Regions from separate parts of the Peribacillus sp. NPDC101481 genome, predicted to be linked through region 3. Evidence: riboswitches for the same ligand, from Rfam matches in the RefSeq annotation. Region 3 holds a riboswitch; each other region holds the start of a gene.
What was found. Region 3 has a riboswitch for S-adenosylmethionine ahead of ACIROD_RS09045 (methionine ABC transporter ATP-binding protein). Riboswitches for the same ligand answer to the same signal wherever they lie in the genome.
Positions count from the first base shown of each region.

Region 1 (4,687 bases), 1.3 Mb from region 3:
TCGCTTCATTGGTAAGCCAGACCAATTCTCCATCCAACTGAAGCGGGAGATATTCTTCCAGGTCCAGTTCTTTGATGTAAGCAATGATTTCTGGGAATTGTGGTGATAATTCCTTCTCGTTCCGACTTGAAATGCTTATGGTATCGGAGTCTATCGTTAAAATAGCCCTAAAGCCGTCATATTTGACTTCATAACGCCAATCCTTGGAGCTGGGGGCTTCGGGGGAATATGTTGGCAGCATCGGTTTCATTTTTGTATCACCTCCGCAAATAATTGATTAACATTATTTTGCCAAAAAAACGAAGTGTTAGAGTTGGCAATTGTTTTTTCGGTTTTTTTTGAACAAAGGGGAATAATAAAATTGTTCTTCTCTTTAAAAATAAGTTATGAGGTGACGAATATGCATACGATGTGGAAGGGGAGCATATCATTCGGTTTGGTGAACATTCCGATCAAACTTCATGCTGCAACGGAGGATAAGGATATTTCTTTAAGGACGTTGCATAAGGAATGTCATTCACCGATTAAATACGAAAAAGTTTGTCCGGTATGCCAGAAAGAAGTGGGTAAGGATGATATAGTCCGCGCTTTTGAGTATACAAAGGGAAAATTTGTTGTATTGGAAGACAATGAACTAGAGCAACTGAAAAAACAAAACGAAGAAAAAGCCGTGGAAATTGTGGATTTCGTTAAAATTGAAGAAATAGATCCCATTTATTTCAATCGGAGTTACTACATGTCCCCTAATGATGGAGGGATAAAAGCTTATTCCCTATTGAGGCAGGCCCTCAAGGAATCGAATAAGGTAGGATTAGCAAAAATCATCATTCGCTCTAAAGAACAAATGGCGGTAATCCGAGTCGTTGATAATACCTTGGTGATGGAAACGATTCATTATCCGGATGAAGTCCGTTCCACAGCGGATGTTCCGAATATCCCCGCCAATGATACCATTGCAAAAAAAGAAATCGATACTGCCGTATTATTAATAGATCAATTAACGACCACTTTCGATCCGACAAAATACACCGATGACTATCGAACCGCGTTACTTGAATTGATTGAATCAAAGAAAACGGGACAGACGACGATTACAGCCAAAACAAAAGAACCAGTTTCCAACAATGTAACCGATTTAATGGAGGCATTACAGGCATCCATTGACCGTACGAAACATGATGAACCGGAAAAGAAAAAGACGACCCGAAAGAAAGCGGCACCAAAAAAAAAGAAACAAGCTTAAACAGGAAGCTGAGCGGAAGACATATGGTGTCGCTCGGCTTTTCTGCTTGTTTTAGCAAGGAATCAGGCCTCTTATAAGGGAATGAAAGTGACTTTACAGGGAGGTATTTGAATAGGGAATGAAAGTGAAAATAGGTAAGTGAATCACGATTTAAGGATTAGAATGGAACTAAAAGAAAATGATGGATGATAATGAAGGCAAAAAAATTCGCTCCCTAAAGAGCGACAATGAGGAATTCAATCGTGAAAATCAACATATAGGCGAACGGTTGTAGTTTTCGACTATATATTGTGTTCATATTCTACCATATTTAATTCTGAAATAGCAACAAAATTACTGAAACTAACCTATGGATTTTTCAGGAAATCAATGATATTTCGCCCATTTAACGGCTCATGTGGCTTTTTCACTTCATATATTTTTAAAAACTACTAATATAATGGATTTTTAGTATAATTTATACATATAGGATGATATAAATTAAATATGAATGGAAGATGCAAAATGGAAAATGGAAAAATCAAATCACTTCAGGCCGGAAAGCCGAAACATGAAAGTTTTTCGAATGTCGATATCTTTTCAGCCATGGATAAACAAGCACAGGATAATGTGAAAGTGACTAAATCAGGCATAATTGGTGATGGGGTAGGTAATGAAAAGTTCCATGGAGGTCCTGATCGGGCTTTGTGCTTTTACCCCTTTGAGCATTATTCATTATGGAATGAGAGATTCTCTAAAAAGCTGGATATCCCAGCATTCGGTGAAAATTTAACCGTAGCGGGGATGAGGGAAGAAACCACGTTTATCGGCGATATTTATCAAATAGGCGATGTGATTGTTCAAATTAACCAGGGGAGGATACCTTGTTCGACCATTTCCCACTTCAATCAAGAACCTAAGTTTTTGGAACTCGTGCTGAAAACGAGTTTCACTGGTTATTTTGCAAGAGTACTTCAAGAAGGAACGATAAATAAACAAAACGAGATCGTGCTAATAGATCGTTCGCAAGAAAAAATTTCAGTTCATTATGCAGCAGAGGTAATCCTTCATAAACGAGATGGGCTGGAAGGCGCCAAGGCTTTACTTACTCTGGACCCATTAGCGGAAGACTGGAAACAAAGAATCTTGAAGAGGGTTCAGGCTGCAAAAGATTGAATCATTTTTGCAAAAGTGAAAAAAATGTCGATCAGGTATTGAAATTGACAGATTATTAATGTAAATTAAATATAATCTAATTTTGAAATCTTGTGAAAATTATATAAATGGATCTTATCGAGAGAGGTGGAGGGACTGGCCCGAAGAAACCTCAGCAACCAGCTTAGGCAAAGGTGCTAAATCCAGCAAGCAGAGCTTGATAGATGAGGAGAATGTTTCAAAAAACCTTCTTCTTTGAGAAGGTTTTTTTTCCTTTTCTCTCATACTCATAAAATACGACAAAAACAGGACTGTTTTTGAGAGAGGGTGTAATGATGAATTTTCGTAAAGAAGTGAAAGAAAGAATGCTGGTTGGGGAAGGGGCAATGGGCACCTTATTGTACTCAAATGGCATCGATCAATGTTATGAGGAATTAAACTGCACGAATCCGGATCAAATAGAGTCTATCCATCGTGCCTATCTGGAAGCTGGTGCAGATATCCTTCAATCGAATACATACGGAGCCAATTTCAACAAATTGAAACGGTATGGACTTGAAGATGAAGTAAGCAGAATCAATCGCCAGGGAGTCATTCTTGCTAAAAAAGCGGCAAAAGGAAAGGCTTATGTCTTCGGTACCATAGGGGCACAACGGAGTATCAGAAAATCGGATTTAAGCATGGAAGAGATTAAACGGGGGTTTCGTGAACAGCTATACAGTCTGTTGATGGAAAATCCTGATGGGATTCTCTTGGAAACATTTTATGACCTGGAAGAGCTGGAAACCGTTCTGCAAATCGTAAAAAATGAAACTGGACTGCCGATCATCGCAAATGTCTCGATGCATGAACTGGGTAATCTCCAAAATGGAATCCATTTAAATGAAGCCTTTCAAAAACTCGAGCAATTGGGTGCCGATGTTGTTGGGGTGAATTGCCGTCTTGGTCCACATCATATGATCAGGGCCTTGGAAGAAGTGAGTTTGCCAAAGCAAGCATCGATTGCCATATACCCTAATGCCAGCCTCCCTGATTATGTGGATGGAAGGCTCGTCTATAAAGCCGTGCCGGAATATTTCGGTTCAAGTGCAGTGGAACTTCGTGAGCAAGGTGCCGCTATCATAGGCGGGTGCTGTGGAACGACGCCACTGCATATTCAAGCTGTAAAGAATGCGATCGGAAGTTTTGCTCCCGTAAAAGAGAAAGTTACGAAATCCCGTGAAATAGAAATAATTGAAGTGAACGAAAGAGAATTGGAACTTCCACTGTACGAAAAGGCCAAGACGGAAAGGACGATCCTGGTTGAACTTGATCCACCTAAAAAGCTGGGAATAGAGAGCTTCATGACCGGTGCAGAGGTTTTGAAAAAAGCAGGGGTCGATTCCATTACACTAGCGGATAATTCACTTGCCTCACCAAGGATATCGAATGATGCTCTGGCTAACCTACTGAAGAACCAATTGAATATTAATCCGATGGTGCACATAACATGCCGTGATCGAAATTTGATTGGCCTGCAATCACATTTAATGGGTCTGCAGACGGTGGGGCTGAATGAATTATTGATCATCACCGGAGATCCTTCAAAAATAGGGGACTTCCCGGGTGCCACTTCGGTTTATGATTTATCTTCCTTCGACCTTATAAGCATGGTCAAACAATTTAATGAAGGTCTTTCCTATTCCGGTCAAAGTCTGGGGCAACGGGCAAATTTTAAAATTGCGGCAGCGTTTAATCCGAATGTGAAATATTTGGATAAAGCAGTACTGAGAATGGAAAAGAAGATTTCCTGTGGTGCTCAATCCTTTTTGACACAGCCAATTTATTCGGTGGAGCAAATCGAAGAAGTACATGAAGCTACAAAACATTTAGAAACCCCGATTTTCATCGGTATCATGCCTTTGACAAGCACCCGGAACGCAGAATTCATCCATAATGAGATCCCAGGCATCAAATTGCCTGATAACGTAAGAAGGGCAATGGCTTTAGCGGGGGATGACCCTGTAAAGTCAAGGATTGAAGGGGTTAATATCGCGCGGGAACTGGTGGACGCGGCAAGGGAAAAATTCAAGGGCATATATTTAATCACTCCGTTCCTTCGCTATGAAATGACGGCGGAACTTACGAAATATATTAGAAAAGTCGATAGTAAACAGACATCAGAGGTGGCAGTACATGAATAAAAAAGCGATTCAAGTTCAGTTAAATTCCAAGATTCTCCTACTTGATGGGGCGATGGGAACCATGCTTCAAGCGGAGGATTTGACAGCAGATGATTTTGGCGGGGAACAATTCGAGGGCTGCAATGAA
Region 1 covers NZ_JBIWNJ010000001.1:533,394-538,080, reverse strand. The annotation lists gene ligD (DNA ligase D) at 1-250, opposite strand, end outside; gene ku (non-homologous end joining protein Ku) at 401-1,243, shown strand; gene ACIROD_RS02450 (MOSC domain-containing protein) at 1,748-2,398, shown strand; SAM riboswitch class I at 2,510-2,608, shown strand; gene ACIROD_RS02445 (bifunctional homocysteine S-methyltransferase/methylenetetrahydrofolate reductase) at 2,713-4,560, shown strand; gene metH (methionine synthase) at 4,553-4,687, shown strand, end outside.
Region 1: another riboswitch for S-adenosylmethionine. It lies ahead of ACIROD_RS02445 (bifunctional homocysteine S-methyltransferase/methylenetetrahydrofolate reductase); the one in region 3 lies ahead of ACIROD_RS09045 (methionine ABC transporter ATP-binding protein).

Region 2 (4,687 bases), 1.5 Mb from region 3:
GAACTAGCTACTGATGGACCTGGATTTGCAGTTGATGAAGCAGAGCAGCACCTAGGTGAGAACCTTGCCCTGCCGCCATTTTTAGAATCAAAAAGAAAAGATATTGAATCGAATTTAAAACCACTGAATACAAAATCAACTAATTAATCAAGGGGAAAGGAAGGAATCGGCATGCAAAAGCAAAATGCAGGAATACATCATATAACCGCAATTGTAGGCAATCCTCAAGAGAATGTGGATTTTTATGCTGGAGTGCTGGGAATGCGTATGGTGAAGAAAACCGTTAATTTTGATGATCCAGGCACCTATCACTTATATTTCGGAGATGAATCAGGTTCACCGGGCACTATCATCACTTTCTTTCCTTGGCCTGGGGCATACCGAGGGACAATTGGCTCCGGACAAGTGGGGATAACAACATATGCCATTCCGGAAGGTTCATTGGGCTTCTGGGAAACGCGCTTGGGTAAATTTAATATTGACTTTGAAAAGATCTCACGCTTCGGCGAGGATTATCTGGGATTTCAGGACCCACATGGATTGCAACTTGAACTGGTTGAGCGTAAAGAAGGTAAAAATAGCGAGTGGTCATTCGGCGGTGTACCAGCTGATAAGGCAATCAAGGGATTCGGCGGTGCTGTATTATTGACGTCTAAACCGATCAAAACGATGGAACTTTTAGAGGAAGTGATGGGTTTGCAAAAGATGGGGGAAGAGGGCGATTTCATTCGCTTCAAATCCACATCGGACATCGGAAATTTGATAGATGTTAAAAAAACGGTTTTGCCAAATGGGAAAATCGGAGTGGGAACTGTCCATCATCTTGCATGGCGTGCAAGCGATAATGAAGATCATAAAGAATGGAGGGAACATATCGCAAACCATGGCTATGGCGTGACACCCTTTAAAGACCGCCAATACTTCGATGCCATTTATTTCAGGGAAGATGGAGGCATACTCTTTGAAGTTGCCACAGATCCACCTGGCTTTGCTCATGATGAAACGAAGGAAACGATGGGTAGTAAATTAATGCTGCCGCCATGGCTTGAAGAAAAAAGGGAAATTATGGAGAAAACGTTACTGCCGGCAGTGCCGAGGGTACTAGAGGAGGATAAATGATGAAGCATATTTTTCAAAAAGGAAGTAATCCAGATGCACCGTTGCTTTTGCTTTTACATGGCACTGGAGGAAGGGAAACGGATCTTTTGCCATTATCGGAGATGGTTTCACCGGGATCATCCGTACTCAGCGTACGGGGAAATGTACTTGAAAACGGAATGCCCCGTTATTTCCGCCGGCTGGCTGAAGGAGTTTTTGATGAAGAAGATTTGATTTTCCGTACGAAGGAGCTTTATGACTTCTTGGAATCAGCGTCCGGACAATATGACTTCGATCGTGACAGAGTGGTGGCATTAGGTTATTCTAATGGTGCAAACATAGCAGCAAGTTTGATGTTCCATTTCGAAGGGGCATTAAAAGGAGCGATTTTTCATCATCCAATGGTGCCTAGACGCGGGATTGCTTTGCCGTCCCTATCGGATATACCTGTATTCATTGCTGCAGGTAAAAACGATCCGATTTGCCCCGCAGCAGAAACTGATGAACTTAATCGGATTTTACTGCAAGCGGGTGCTGCGGTGGACGTTCACTGGGAAAATTACGGTCATCAGTTAACACGTTCAGAGGTTGATGCAGCAAGTTCATGGTTTCAAAAGAACTTTTTATAAGAATGAGAGGGATGAAGATGATTTCAGTAAATCCTGAAAGTCTTACAGAACGGGAAAATTATAAGTTTTTGACTGGAAGCATCATACCGAGACCAATAGCCCTGGTCACGACACAATCCGAAACCGGTACAATCAATATAGCGCCGTTCAGTTTTTTTAACATAGTCAGTTCCAATCCTCCGATGATTTCCATTTCTGTTCAACGGAAAGAAGGAGTTTTGAAGGACACGGCCCGAAATGCAATTCAAACAGGTGAATTCGTTGTTCATATCACTGATGAAGACAATGTTGCTGATGCAAATCGAACGGCCAAGGAACTCCCGTCTGACGAAAGTGAATTGGGTCTTACCAATTTCACTCAGGCTGTTAGTGATAAGGTGTCGGTACCAGGATTGCAAGAAGCGAAGGTACGCTTTGAATGCACATTGGAGCATGCGATACCTTTGGCAGGTTCCAAGAATAAACCTGGTTGTGATTTATTGATAGGGAAAATAGTCTGCTATCATATAGAGCAGGAGATTTACCATAATGGCCGAATTGACCAGAATGGGCTAAAACCTGTAGCAAGATTAGCGGGTCATACTTATACAAAACTAGGAGAATTATTTGAAATTGAAAGACCTTAAGGAATATAAGAAAAATGGCGTCATCTTTTAAGGTGTCGTCATTTTTTAAAAATTTTTCCCGGTTAGCATTATTTACAATTCTATAATGTAAGCGACTGTTCCAAAAACAAGTTCATATCTATGCCAACGGTGCGTTGATCGTTTGGATTTTAAAGGAAGTCTTTACAAACCGAAACAAAACTTGACAATTTTTTCATAGATTGATAAAGTTATAAAAAAATAATTTCTTATCCAGAGAGGTGGAGGGACTGGCCCTATGAAACCTCAGCAACAGGTCTGCAATGACACTGTGCTAATTCCAGGGGGTGAAACCTTGATAGATAAGACCGTAAGTGTTTATTTGTCAGTAACGCACTCTTTTTTAGAGTGCGTTTTCGTTTTTTCTGGATGCAAGATAAAGGAGAGTAAGAATGGAGAACAAAAGGAAGCATGATTTTCAAAGGAAAATGCAGGCACGGCATATAATAATGCTATCGCTTGGCGGGGTGATTGGAACAGGTTTATTCTTAAGTTCGGGTTATACGATTCAACAGGCAGGCCCGTTTGGCACCATCCTTTCGTATCTGATTGGGGCATTAGTGGTTTATCTAGTCATGCTATGTCTAGGGGAACTGGCAGTACATATGCCCGAGACAGGTGCGTTTCATAGCTACTCAGCTAAATACATAGGTCCTGGGACAGGGTATACAGTAGCCTGGTTGTATTGGCTAACTTGGACAGTTGCACTTGGTTCGGAATTCACGGCTGCAGGATTGTTGATGCAGAGATGGTTTCCATCAATCAATGTCTGGATATGGAGTGCACTATTTGCCATATTGGTTTTGGCATTAAATGCGTGGACCGTTAAATTTTTCGCTGAATCCGAATTCTGGTTTGCGTCTATAAAGGTATTTGCCATTGTGATTTTCATTATTTTGGGAGCAGCGGCAATGCTAGGTTTCATTCCAATAATTCATTCACAATCCGCTCCGTTATTCTCCAATTTTACAAGTGAAGGTTTATTTCCGAATGGTGCTTTTGCCATTATAATGACGATGCTTGCGGTGAATTTCGCATTCTCTGGAACTGAATTAATTGGAATTGCAGCTGGAGAAACTGTGAATCCAGAAAAAACGATACCAAAGGCAATCCGTATGACATTATGGAGATTGATTATCTTTTTTGTAGGAACCATCGTTGTATTATCCGCATTATTGCCTATTTCGGATGCAAGCGTATTAGAAAGCCCCTTTGTGGCAGTTCTTGAACGGATTGGTGTGCCATATGCAGCGGATATTATGAACTTTGTTATATTAACTGCCATTTTGTCTGCTGCAAACTCAGGACTGTATGCGGCATCCAGAATGCTTTGGTCACTTGCAGATAAGGAAACTATATCACCAATATTTGCAAAATTGACAAAACGGGGAGTTCCGATAAATGCAGTCCTTTTCAGTATGTTGGGCGGCTGCTTAGCCCTGTTTTCGAGTATTATTGCACCGGATACTGTTTACATAGTGCTTGTATCCATTTCTGGACTAGCCGTTGTTGTAGTTTGGATGAGTATTAGCATGTCGCAATTTCTATTTCGCAGACGATATATAAACGAAGGAAATTCAGTAAATGACTTAGCTTATCGAACGCCATTATATCCACTCGTACCAATCGTTTCTTTTATGCTATGCCTAGCTTCTTGCATAGGAATTGCATTTGATCCTACACAACGAATTGCACTATATTGTGGCATTCCATTTATTTTGATTTGCTATGGAAGTTATTATCTGACACAAAACCATAAAGGAAAGAGGAGTAGATCATGAACATTAAAACTAACCCAATTGACGCTATTTTACGAGATCATTCAGTCATGATTTTAGACGGAGCTTTAGCTACAGAGCTAGAGAGGCATGGATGTGATTTGGACGACCCGCTCTGGTCTGCACGTGTATTACTTGAAAATCCAGAAGTGATTTATCAAGTGCATTCTGACTATTTTCGTGCTGGAGCGGATTGTGCGATTACGGCTAGCTACCAAGCCACTGTTGAAGGTTTCGCCCTCCGCGGAATACAAGAAAAAGAGGCTTTGGAGCTAATCCGGAAAACGGTTTTACTCGCAAGAAAAGCAAGAGATGATTTTTGGAAGGAAAAAAATCAAACGCTTAGGCCTAAGCCATTGGTTGCTGCATCTGTTGGGCCTTATGGGGCTTATCTTGCAGATGGTTCAGAATATGTAGGAAACTATGGTGTTTCGGATGAAACTTTAATTGCATTCCATAGCTCACGAATATCAGCGTTGATTGAAGCTGGAGCTGACCTTTTAGCATTTGAAACGATTCCTTCCCTGCAAGAAGCAAA
Region 2 covers NZ_JBIWNJ010000001.1:321,349-326,035, reverse strand. The annotation lists gene ACIROD_RS01465 (ring-cleaving dioxygenase) at 1-147, shown strand, start outside; gene ACIROD_RS01460 (ring-cleaving dioxygenase) at 172-1,119, shown strand; gene ACIROD_RS01455 (alpha/beta hydrolase) at 1,119-1,727, shown strand; gene ACIROD_RS01450 (flavin reductase family protein) at 1,745-2,353, shown strand; SAM riboswitch class I at 2,578-2,680, shown strand; gene mmuP (S-methylmethionine permease) at 2,764-4,152, shown strand; gene mmuM (homocysteine S-methyltransferase) at 4,149-4,687, shown strand, end outside.
Region 2: another riboswitch for S-adenosylmethionine. It lies ahead of mmuP (S-methylmethionine permease); the one in region 3 lies ahead of ACIROD_RS09045 (methionine ABC transporter ATP-binding protein).

Region 3 (4,687 bases):
CTGCATGGCTGGCATCTTCAGAGTCCAGTTATGTAACGGGCATCACTCTATTCGCTGACGGAGGAATGACGAAATACCCTGCATTCCAGGCGGGAAGAGGATGAATTTTGTTTAATGATGCAAAAAGACTCCCAGCAGGCTCAAACCTGCTGGGAGTCTTTTTTTAAGCATTAACGAGTATGATGATTATACCAGCTAATGAAATTATCGACGACCGTATCGATAAACTGGACAGTCGACTCATGTGTAAGCCTGCCTTCGTTATCGATTTTGTCATGCACTGCACCAACATATACTTCATTCCCTGGAAGGAGTGGGGAGGCGATGCCTATTGCGAATAAGATTTCACGCAAATGCAATTGAGCTTTAACCGTTCCTAATTGCCCCATTGAAGCACCCATGATCCATGATGGTTTGCCGATCAAGACTTTATCGACACGTGATAACCAATCGATTGCATTGCCCAATACACCTGGAATCGTACCGTTGTATTCAGGAGTTACCCACAAAACTGCATCTGCTTCGGCCACTTTGCTTTTAAATTCTTTTACAACTGATGGAGGGTCATTTTCAATATCTTGATCATAAAAAGGTAAATCCCGAATGTTCAATATTTCAAGATCGAACCGATCTTGATATCTAGATTGAATATATTTGGCAAGCTTAAGGTTGTAAGACTCTTTACGGATACTTCCCACTATTGCAACAACTTTCATCTTCAATACCTCCAATGATTTTTATAATGGATAATCATGTAAATGTATTCCACTTACCTATTATAATTGGAATGTAAATGAAAGGGAAAAAGGATGCTTGGGAAAAAGTTGAGTTAGAGCTTAATAAACAAATTCCTCTCGAACATTCATTCACTTAGGGTTACCCTGCAAAGTTAGACTCGAAAATTAAATAGATTTGTTTGTGCCAATCCAATCCCCATTACTAGAACTCACCAAACAATATTGCATTTGTTTTTAATTTAATATTATGGCCATTCCTATAGGGATTAAGGAAAAATCCTTTCAGAGAAAATGAAATAAGACGCTTGAAAAAGTAAATAATGAAATATCATGAAGACCGTAAGTGAAATGTGTTTTTTTTGCTTGAAAACTATTTCACTAAAATGACAGGAGAGGATGAAGTTGATCTTTCGTACCATTGATACGGACAAAGATAAAGATATTATCGTTAAATTCAGGAAAGATTCCTTTGTTGTAAGTTTTGGATCTGAGGCAGGTTTTGGAGATGAAAATACATATCTGCAACGAATGGAAGAAAGGGTCCGCAAATTCCCGGGGGGACAGGTGATCATTGAAAAGGACCAAGTACCGATTGGGCAAATGGAACTTCGAATTCGGGCGTATGAAGGAACTGAGATCGGCTATGTAGATTTATTTTATCTTATTCCCGGATACCGCAGTAAAGGCCTTGGCAAGGAATTGGTTCGCTATGCAGAAAACTTTTTCGGGCGATTTAATGTATCCGAATATCATTTAAGGGTTTCTCCGGATAATCAAAGGGCGATTCGCTTATATAAGAATTCAGGCATGATGAAGATAAGGGAAGAAAATGAAATATACCCAGTATGGAGAATGGGCAAATCATTATAGAATATAAAATTTAACTATATTAATATAATTAAAAAGCGTCAATCACTATACTGTGAAAATATTTTAACCGATGAAAAATAGGGTTGACTTTAGAGAAATTAGAATATATAGTGAAGGACATAATTAAATATAACGTTAATTCTTATCAAGAGATGTGGAGGGACTTGGCCCTATGATACCTCGGCAGCGGGTTTTTACTTTTGTAAAAATACTGTGCTAATTCCAACGGACGAAAGTTTGAAAGATAAGAAGGAGCTTTTCTTAGATAATTAATTTAAGAGTTTACTCTTTTTTATGTCTAAAGAGGCCTCTTCTGTCTGATGACGGAAGAGGCCTCTTTTGTTTATTCAAAATGTATATGGTTATTAGGAAATTTGGTGCAATTACTCATGAGTTTCGCAGATTTACTCGTGAGTTTCGAATTTAACCCTATCATTATGAAGTTGTTGCAAAGCTCTTCTCTCTGGATAATGAATTCGTACAAATAAACAACATGGGGGGAGATTGGATGATTGAGTTTCAAAATGTTAAAAAGGTATATCAAACAAAGAAACAGACTGTCGAGGCTTTGAAGGGCATTAATTTGACAGTGGAAAAGGGGGATATATTCGGTGTAGTCGGTTATAGCGGGGCCGGGAAGAGTACGTTGATCAGGTTGGTCAATTTGCTTGAACATCCTTCAGATGGTTCGGTGATTGTTGGGGGCAAGGATTTAACCAAATTGAGCGCGAAGGAATTGCGGGCAGAAAAGAAAAAAATCGGGATGATCTTTCAGCATTTCAATTTGCTAAACTCAAAGACCGTTTTTGATAATATCGCCATGCCGCTGATTTTATCGGGAACCCCTGGTAAAGAAATCAAAAAGCGGGTAGGCGAGCTGTTGGAGTTCGTTGGCTTATCGAGCAAAGCAAAGAGTTATCCGGAACAATTATCCGGCGGTCAAAAGCAGCGGATCGGCATTGCGAGAGCATTGGCTACCAATCCATCGATCTTATTGTGTGATGAAGCTACCTCGGCATTGGATCCGCAAACAACGAGTGCTGTTCTGCAGCTCTTAAAGAAAATCAATAAAGAATACAATATTACCATTCTGCTAATCACTCATGAGATGTCTGTCATTCGGGAAATTTGCAATAAGGTAGCGGTCATGGAGGGCGGATGCGTCGTTGAACAAGGTTCGGTTTTCGAAGTTTTTGCGAAGCCGCAAACGGATATTGCAAAAAACTTCGTGAGAACGGTCATACATGACGAAATTCCACAAAGTTTCCTAAAAAGCATAGGGTCCCATATCCCGATTATTTGGAAAATTAATTTTATTGGGACTACTTCGGGTACTCCTTTGCTTTCAACCATCTCGAAGAAATATGATGTTCATTTAAGTGTTTTATCAGCCAATATTTCTGAAATTCAGGAAACGCCTTTCGGGAATTTGATCATCGAAGTGACCGGGAATAAAAATGAGGTGGACAAGGCTTATCAGTATATTAAAGATGAGGGGATTCTCGTCCAGGAGGTGCAGATAAATGGGTAATACGCTTTGGGGAATGGAAATAACGGCAGATCAGCTGTCGACAGCTTTCGGTGACACACTTTATATGGTAGCCATCTCATTGGTATTTTCCGGATTGATTGGTCTTCCGCTTGGTATCCTGCTTGTCATTACAAGAAAGGGCCATATCCTGGAGAATAAATGGGTCTTTAATGTATTGAACCCGATCATCAATATATTGCGGTCGGTTCCTTTCATCATCTTGCTAGTAGCACTTATTCCGTTTACCAGAATGATTGTAGGCAGTGCGATCGGAACGAATGCGGCCATTGTTCCGCTAATCTTTTACGCGGCTCCTTATATCGCCCGGCTTGTGGAGAACTCCCTGTTGGAAGTGGACAAAGGGATCATCGAGGCAGCTCAGGCGATGGGGGCGACGACATGGCAAATCATTTATCGTTTTTTGATTCCTGAGGGACTTAGTTCGTTGATCCTTACATTTACAACAGCGACAATCGGGCTTGTTGGATCTACGGCCATGGCAGGTGCCGTCGGTGCAGGCGGGGTCGGAGATTTAGCTTTGGCTTACGGTTATCAAAGGTTTGATACGATGACGATGATCGTCACAGTGGCGGCGCTCGTGATCATCGTTCAATTACTGCAATCCACCGGGAATTTTGTTTCAAGAAAAATCAGAAGAAGATAAAAATAACAGGAGGTAGGAGAAATGAAGAAAATCTTATTAACGATCATAGTATTGGCATTGGCCATCTTGTCTGCAGCATGCGGGAAAGAAGAAGGTGCATCAGGCGGTTCGGATGATGTGAAAACAGTAAAAGTCGGTGTCAGCAGCGGGGATACAAGAACATGGGAATACATTGTCGACATAGCGAAAGAGGAAGGGCTTAATATTGAACTGGTCACTTTCAATGATTATATCCAACCGAACCTTGCTTTAAGTGAAGGTGAAATTGATGCCAATTCATTCCAAACGGTCGCATACTTCGATGAATTCGTTCAAGACCAAAATCTGAAATTAGAGGCCATCGGGTCGACTGTCATTGCTCCTATGGGCCTTTATTCGAAAAAACATAAAGATCTCAAGGATCTTCCGGATGGCGCTACGATTGCCGTTCCGAATGAAGCAACGAACTTTGGCCGTGCACTGCTTCTTCTTCAGGAAGCTGGATTGATTACATTGAAAGAGGAATTCAATGGATCGGGATCATTGGAAATCATTAAGGAAAATCCGAAAAACTTGAAAATCCAACCTGTTGCTGCCGGCAATACACCGCGTCTATTGGATGATGCCGATGCTTCAGCCATCAATAATAACTTTGCCGTCGAAGCAGGCCTTACTTTAAAAGATTCTTTATTCCATGAGAGTAAAACGGCGAAACCATATATTAATATCATTGCAGTTAAAAAGGGTAATGCCGATCGTCCTGAGCTGCAAAAATTAGTGGAGCTTTATCAATCGAAAAAAGTGGAAGCGTTCATTGAAAAAACGTTTAAAGGAAACACCATTCCTGCATATGTTTCTGTAGATGAATTAGTGAATTACCAGGATGCTTGGACAAAACCAGCTAAT
Region 3 covers NZ_JBIWNJ010000001.1:1,864,329-1,869,015, reverse strand. The annotation lists gene ACIROD_RS09060 (glucose 1-dehydrogenase) at 1-104, shown strand, start outside; gene ACIROD_RS09055 (NADPH-dependent FMN reductase) at 171-716, opposite strand; gene ACIROD_RS09050 (GNAT family N-acetyltransferase) at 1,140-1,607, shown strand; SAM riboswitch class I at 1,747-1,858, shown strand; gene ACIROD_RS09045 (methionine ABC transporter ATP-binding protein) at 2,116-3,138, shown strand; gene ACIROD_RS09040 (methionine ABC transporter permease) at 3,152-3,802, shown strand; gene ACIROD_RS09035 (MetQ/NlpA family ABC transporter substrate-binding protein) at 3,824-4,687, shown strand, end outside.

Region 4 (4,687 bases), on a different contig from region 3:
GACTTCAAAATATTGGAATGGAAGAATTGATTCCCAATCTGACATGGACAGCTTCAGATACCACCAAAGAGTACGGTTGGCTCCGATATCGGAATTAGCCATCTCTTCCAATGCATCAAAGACCTTTGGGTTGATTGGCTTCAAATGTGATGAAGGCGTCAGAAGGAATAAAGGCAGGATTGGTGCTGCAGAGGGTCCTGATCATATTAGGCAATACTTGGCGAAATTACCCTGTCATTTACCGTCCCAAACCGAGCTGGTGGATGCTGGCGATGTAATATGTGAAAGTACGGAAATGGAGGCCGCCCAATTCGAACTGGGATCGGCTGTTGACCGGATATTGGAGACTAAAGCGATTCCTATCATACTTGGGGGAGGGCACGAAACCCTGTATGGCCATTATCTTGGGATTAGGAAATCCATTGGACCAAAAGCTAGATTGGGGATCATTAATATTGACGCGCACTTTGATATGAGGCCCTATGAAAAAGAAAGTTCATCAGGAACGATGTTTAAGCAGATTTTGGACGAAGACCAAAGTTGTGGATATTTATGTGTCGGAATTCAGAAGCAGGGGAATACAAAGGCACTTTTTGAAACCGCTGAGAGGAGTAAGGTAGACTACATATTGGAAGAAGATTTGTCATTGAACGAAATGGATGAAACAAAGCGGCGGATAAATGAATTCGTTAATAAAAATGACTACATTATGCTTACATTATGTACGGACGTCATTGATTCAGCATATGCACCTGGGGTGAGTGCTCCATCGCCGTTTGGACTGAATCCGAAATTGGTACGTGCGATTATTAGGCATATCGTATCGAATGAAAAAATCCTCTCCTTTGACATTTCGGAAGTGAATCCTTCGTTGGACGAAAATAATAAAACCGTAACATTGGCAGCACATTTAATAAATGAAGTTTTGCTGCATTTTAAATAATGAATGGATATGGAAGAGGGCAATTCCAATTTGGTCCTTCCAGCTTTCCTCAATGTTATCTCCATGCTCAATTATAAGTGTTGAAACTAAGTCCTTTGGCAGCACCCAGGCTGTCCGTGAATCATTCATGGACAGTCTTTTTTACGCCTCCTTTACACGCGTTAATGGTCGGGGCCATTGCTTGACTCCTCGTTAGAGGATTAACCATGGCTCTGCCAAAGTTCACTACTGATACTTGTGGGTTTTTGGTTTATAATAACAACCATCTAGGGGGGATTTTTTATGAATGAATATAAAGTGACGGTCAGGAATGGCAGTACCTTGATCTTGTCGGAAATCATTAAAGCTGAAGATGAAAGAGAAGTCCTTGGAACTCTTTTGATTTCCAGCGAATTATTTAATCAACCATTTACCGACATCAGGATTTTAGAACGCTGATTTGTGCCTGTCCGTTCGATTTGTTACACTGTAATAAATTCTAATACGGTAGGCGATAGTATGTGTGGACGTTTTACCCTTTTCACTGACATTGAAGAAATAAAAGATCGGTTTGATATTCAGGGATCGTTTGATGGGGAATACCAATTCAGCTACAATATTGCTCCCTCCCAATCCGTTCTCTCCGTCATTAATGACGGGGCAAGGAATCGACTTGGATATCTTCGGTGGGGACTCATTCCTTTCTGGGCAAAAGACGAAAAAGTGGGCTACAAAATGATCAATGCCAGAGCGGAAACCATTGCTGAGAAAGCAAGCTTCAGGAATGCGTATAAGAAGAAGAGATGCTTGATAATCGCTGACTCTTTTTATGAATGGAAGAAGACACCGGAAAGAAAAATACCGATGCGAATAAAACTGAAGAATCATGCTCCATTTGGAATGGCGGGTATCTGGGAATCCTGGAAATCTCCTGAAGGCATCAGCGTCTATTCATGCTCCGTTATAACAACCGTTCCTAATGAGCTAATGACCAGCATTCATGATCGTATGCCTGTCATCCTTAAACCAGAAGATGAAAAAGAATGGTTGAGTCCAACAAATAATGATCCTGCATATCTGCAGCAGTATTTAAAGTCATTCGATTCGGAACAGATGGAAGCCTTTGAGGTATCGACTGATGTGAATTCGACCAAAAATAATTCATCTAACCTAATACAACAAATTTGCTGAGAGGTCATAAGACCTCTTTTTTATATGAATTCCGTCCCGATAAATGAAAAAAACTGATTAACCGCACATGTCAAGATTTCTTTATAAATAGTAAGGAGTGCATGTAAAATACTTTAAAATTAACCCTTGCGAAAATAGACAAAATGCTGTACTGTTATATTTGCTTTTCAAAACGACTTTCGATGTCACTTTCACAAACTCAGATGGTTTCAGCAAGTTTCCAGTGTGGTACTTTTCTGGAAGGCATCGTAATATTTGATAAATTATATAATGTAATCTTCTTATCAAGAGAGACGGAGGGACTGGCCCGAAGATGTCTCGGCAGCGGACTTAAATGGAGTGCTGTGCCAAATCCAGCAGGCTGATTTTTGCCTGAAAGATAAGGAGGGTGTTTTTTATAAATTAAAAGACCTCTTCTTGTTGTTAAATCGAAGGGGTCTTTTTTATGCCAGTTTTTTTGCTATATCTCCAAGACTAGATAATCAGGTAGGTTCAAATTGGAGTTATTTGCGAAAGCTGTTAATAGAATAAGAGCTGTGACACCTGTCACGGGAAAAATAAAAAGAGGTGTACATCATGAGTGCAAACAATAAAGGGAATCCATGGGCATTGATCCCATTTGTCGTATTTTTAATTTTATTTATAGGGTCCGGAATCATCACCAAAGATTTTTATTCATTTCCGGTGATTGTAGCGATTTCAATTGCTTCGGCAGCTGCATTGGCAATGAATCGGAAAGAGACATTAAATCATAAGGTTGATATCTTCTGTAAAGGTGCCGGGGACGCCAATATTATGTTAATGGTTATCATTTTCCTTTTAGCCGGCGCTTTCGCCGAAGTTGCCAATGGCATGGGAGCAGTTGAATCAACAGTGAATCTTGCCTTAGCTGTTTTTCCGCAAAATCTATTAATGGTAGGGATATTCATTATTGCTTGTTTTATTTCTTTATCCATGGGGACAAGCATGGGAACGATTGTTGCACTAGCACCTATTGGGGTCGGAATTAGTGAGCAAACCGATATTTCGCTTGCCTTTTCAATGGCGGCCGTTATTGGCGGTGCGATGTTTGGGGATAACCTTTCCTTCATATCAGATACGACAATCGCTGCGGTTCGAACACAGGGAACGAAAATGAAGGATAAGTTTAAAGTGAATTTTTTCATCGTTTTACCTGCGGCCATCATCACATGTGCAATCCTTGGAATTTTAACAATGGGTGAACAAGCTGACATCTCCCAACATTCTTATAATTGGGTGAAGATTCTTCCATATCTTTGCGTATTGATCACTGCATTGGCAGGAGTCAATGTGTTCCTGGTCCTTTCCATCGGAATCGTATTTGCCGGAATTATCGGCTTGGCTGATGGAAGTTATAAACCGTTGGGTGTCATTCAAAAAGTTGGAGAAGGAATGGCGGGAATGTATGAAATCTCCTTCCTTGCCATTTTAATTGCAGGTATGGTAGCTGTTATCAAACATAATGGTGGCATCGATTATCTACTCCACCTAGTGACCCGAAATAGCAAATCAAAAAAAGGGGCGGAATTCAGCATTGCAGGGCTTGTTGGTTTGACAAACCTTTCAACGGCAAATAACACGATTTCGATTATCATTGCCGGGCCACTTGCCAAAAATATCGCTGAAAAGTATGGGATTGATCCGCGTAAATCAGCGAGCTTGCTTGACATATTTGCATGTTGTATCCAAGGGTTGATACCATATGGAGCACAACTGCTTGTTGCAGCAGGGGTAGCAAAGATTTCTCCGATAAGCATCTTGCAGTATTCATATTACCCAATACTAATTGGATTTTGTGGCGTCATTGCCATCTTGATTGGTTTTCCACGGTTTCAGCCGGGAAATGATGGATCAAAGAACTAAAAGTTAAAACAAAGTTGATTGGAGCGGGTTTGCGATACTCCTGCGGGAAAAGCGAGTCCAGGGGAGACCCCGCAGGCGCAAAGGCGCCGAGGAGGCTCCCGGACCGCCCGCGGAAAGCGAGTGCCTGGAGGGGAAATCAACGTTCAAATTGTACAAACCCCTAAAATTTCATCGAGTTTGTCTACAGTCTGAACACCCTGAATCATTGGATACAGGGTGTTTTTTGTATGGTAAATACATAAACATTATCAAGTTTTCTCCCATTTATATAGTATCAATCATTCTTCAATTTTTCTGATTAATTCCGGTCCAAATTAATGATGGTTGTGTGTGCGACACCTGTCATGAATAGAGGACAACACCAACTAAACCGGAAAGGATAATTACATAGGCTGGGTGCCAGCGTAATTTCATTAGGGCAAATAACGATAATCCAAAAACGAGTAATAAGCTTATCGCATGCCAAGAAAAGTTCAGCGCTATCATATTATTGGAAAGTGCAAAGCTGATTGCTGCAAAGAGGATTAAACTAGTGACAATGGGTCTTAGTCCATAGAACATGGATTGAATAACTGGGTAATGATTCAATTTGCTGAAGAAGGTGGCTATAACGGTTACGAATATAATAGCAGGAAGCAAGATTCCGAAAGCAGATGATATGGCCCCTGCAAATCCAGCAGTAGAATAGCC
Region 4 covers NZ_JBIWNJ010000002.1:1,517,923-1,522,609, forward strand. The annotation lists gene hutG (formimidoylglutamase) at 1-943, shown strand, start outside; gene ACIROD_RS17270 (hypothetical protein) at 1,226-1,381, shown strand; gene ACIROD_RS17275 (SOS response-associated peptidase) at 1,442-2,113, shown strand; SAM riboswitch class I at 2,392-2,499, shown strand; gene ACIROD_RS17280 (Na+/H+ antiporter NhaC family protein) at 2,690-3,997, shown strand; gene ACIROD_RS17285 (chromate transporter) at 4,340-4,687, opposite strand, start outside.
Region 4: another riboswitch for S-adenosylmethionine. It lies ahead of ACIROD_RS17280 (Na+/H+ antiporter NhaC family protein); the one in region 3 lies ahead of ACIROD_RS09045 (methionine ABC transporter ATP-binding protein).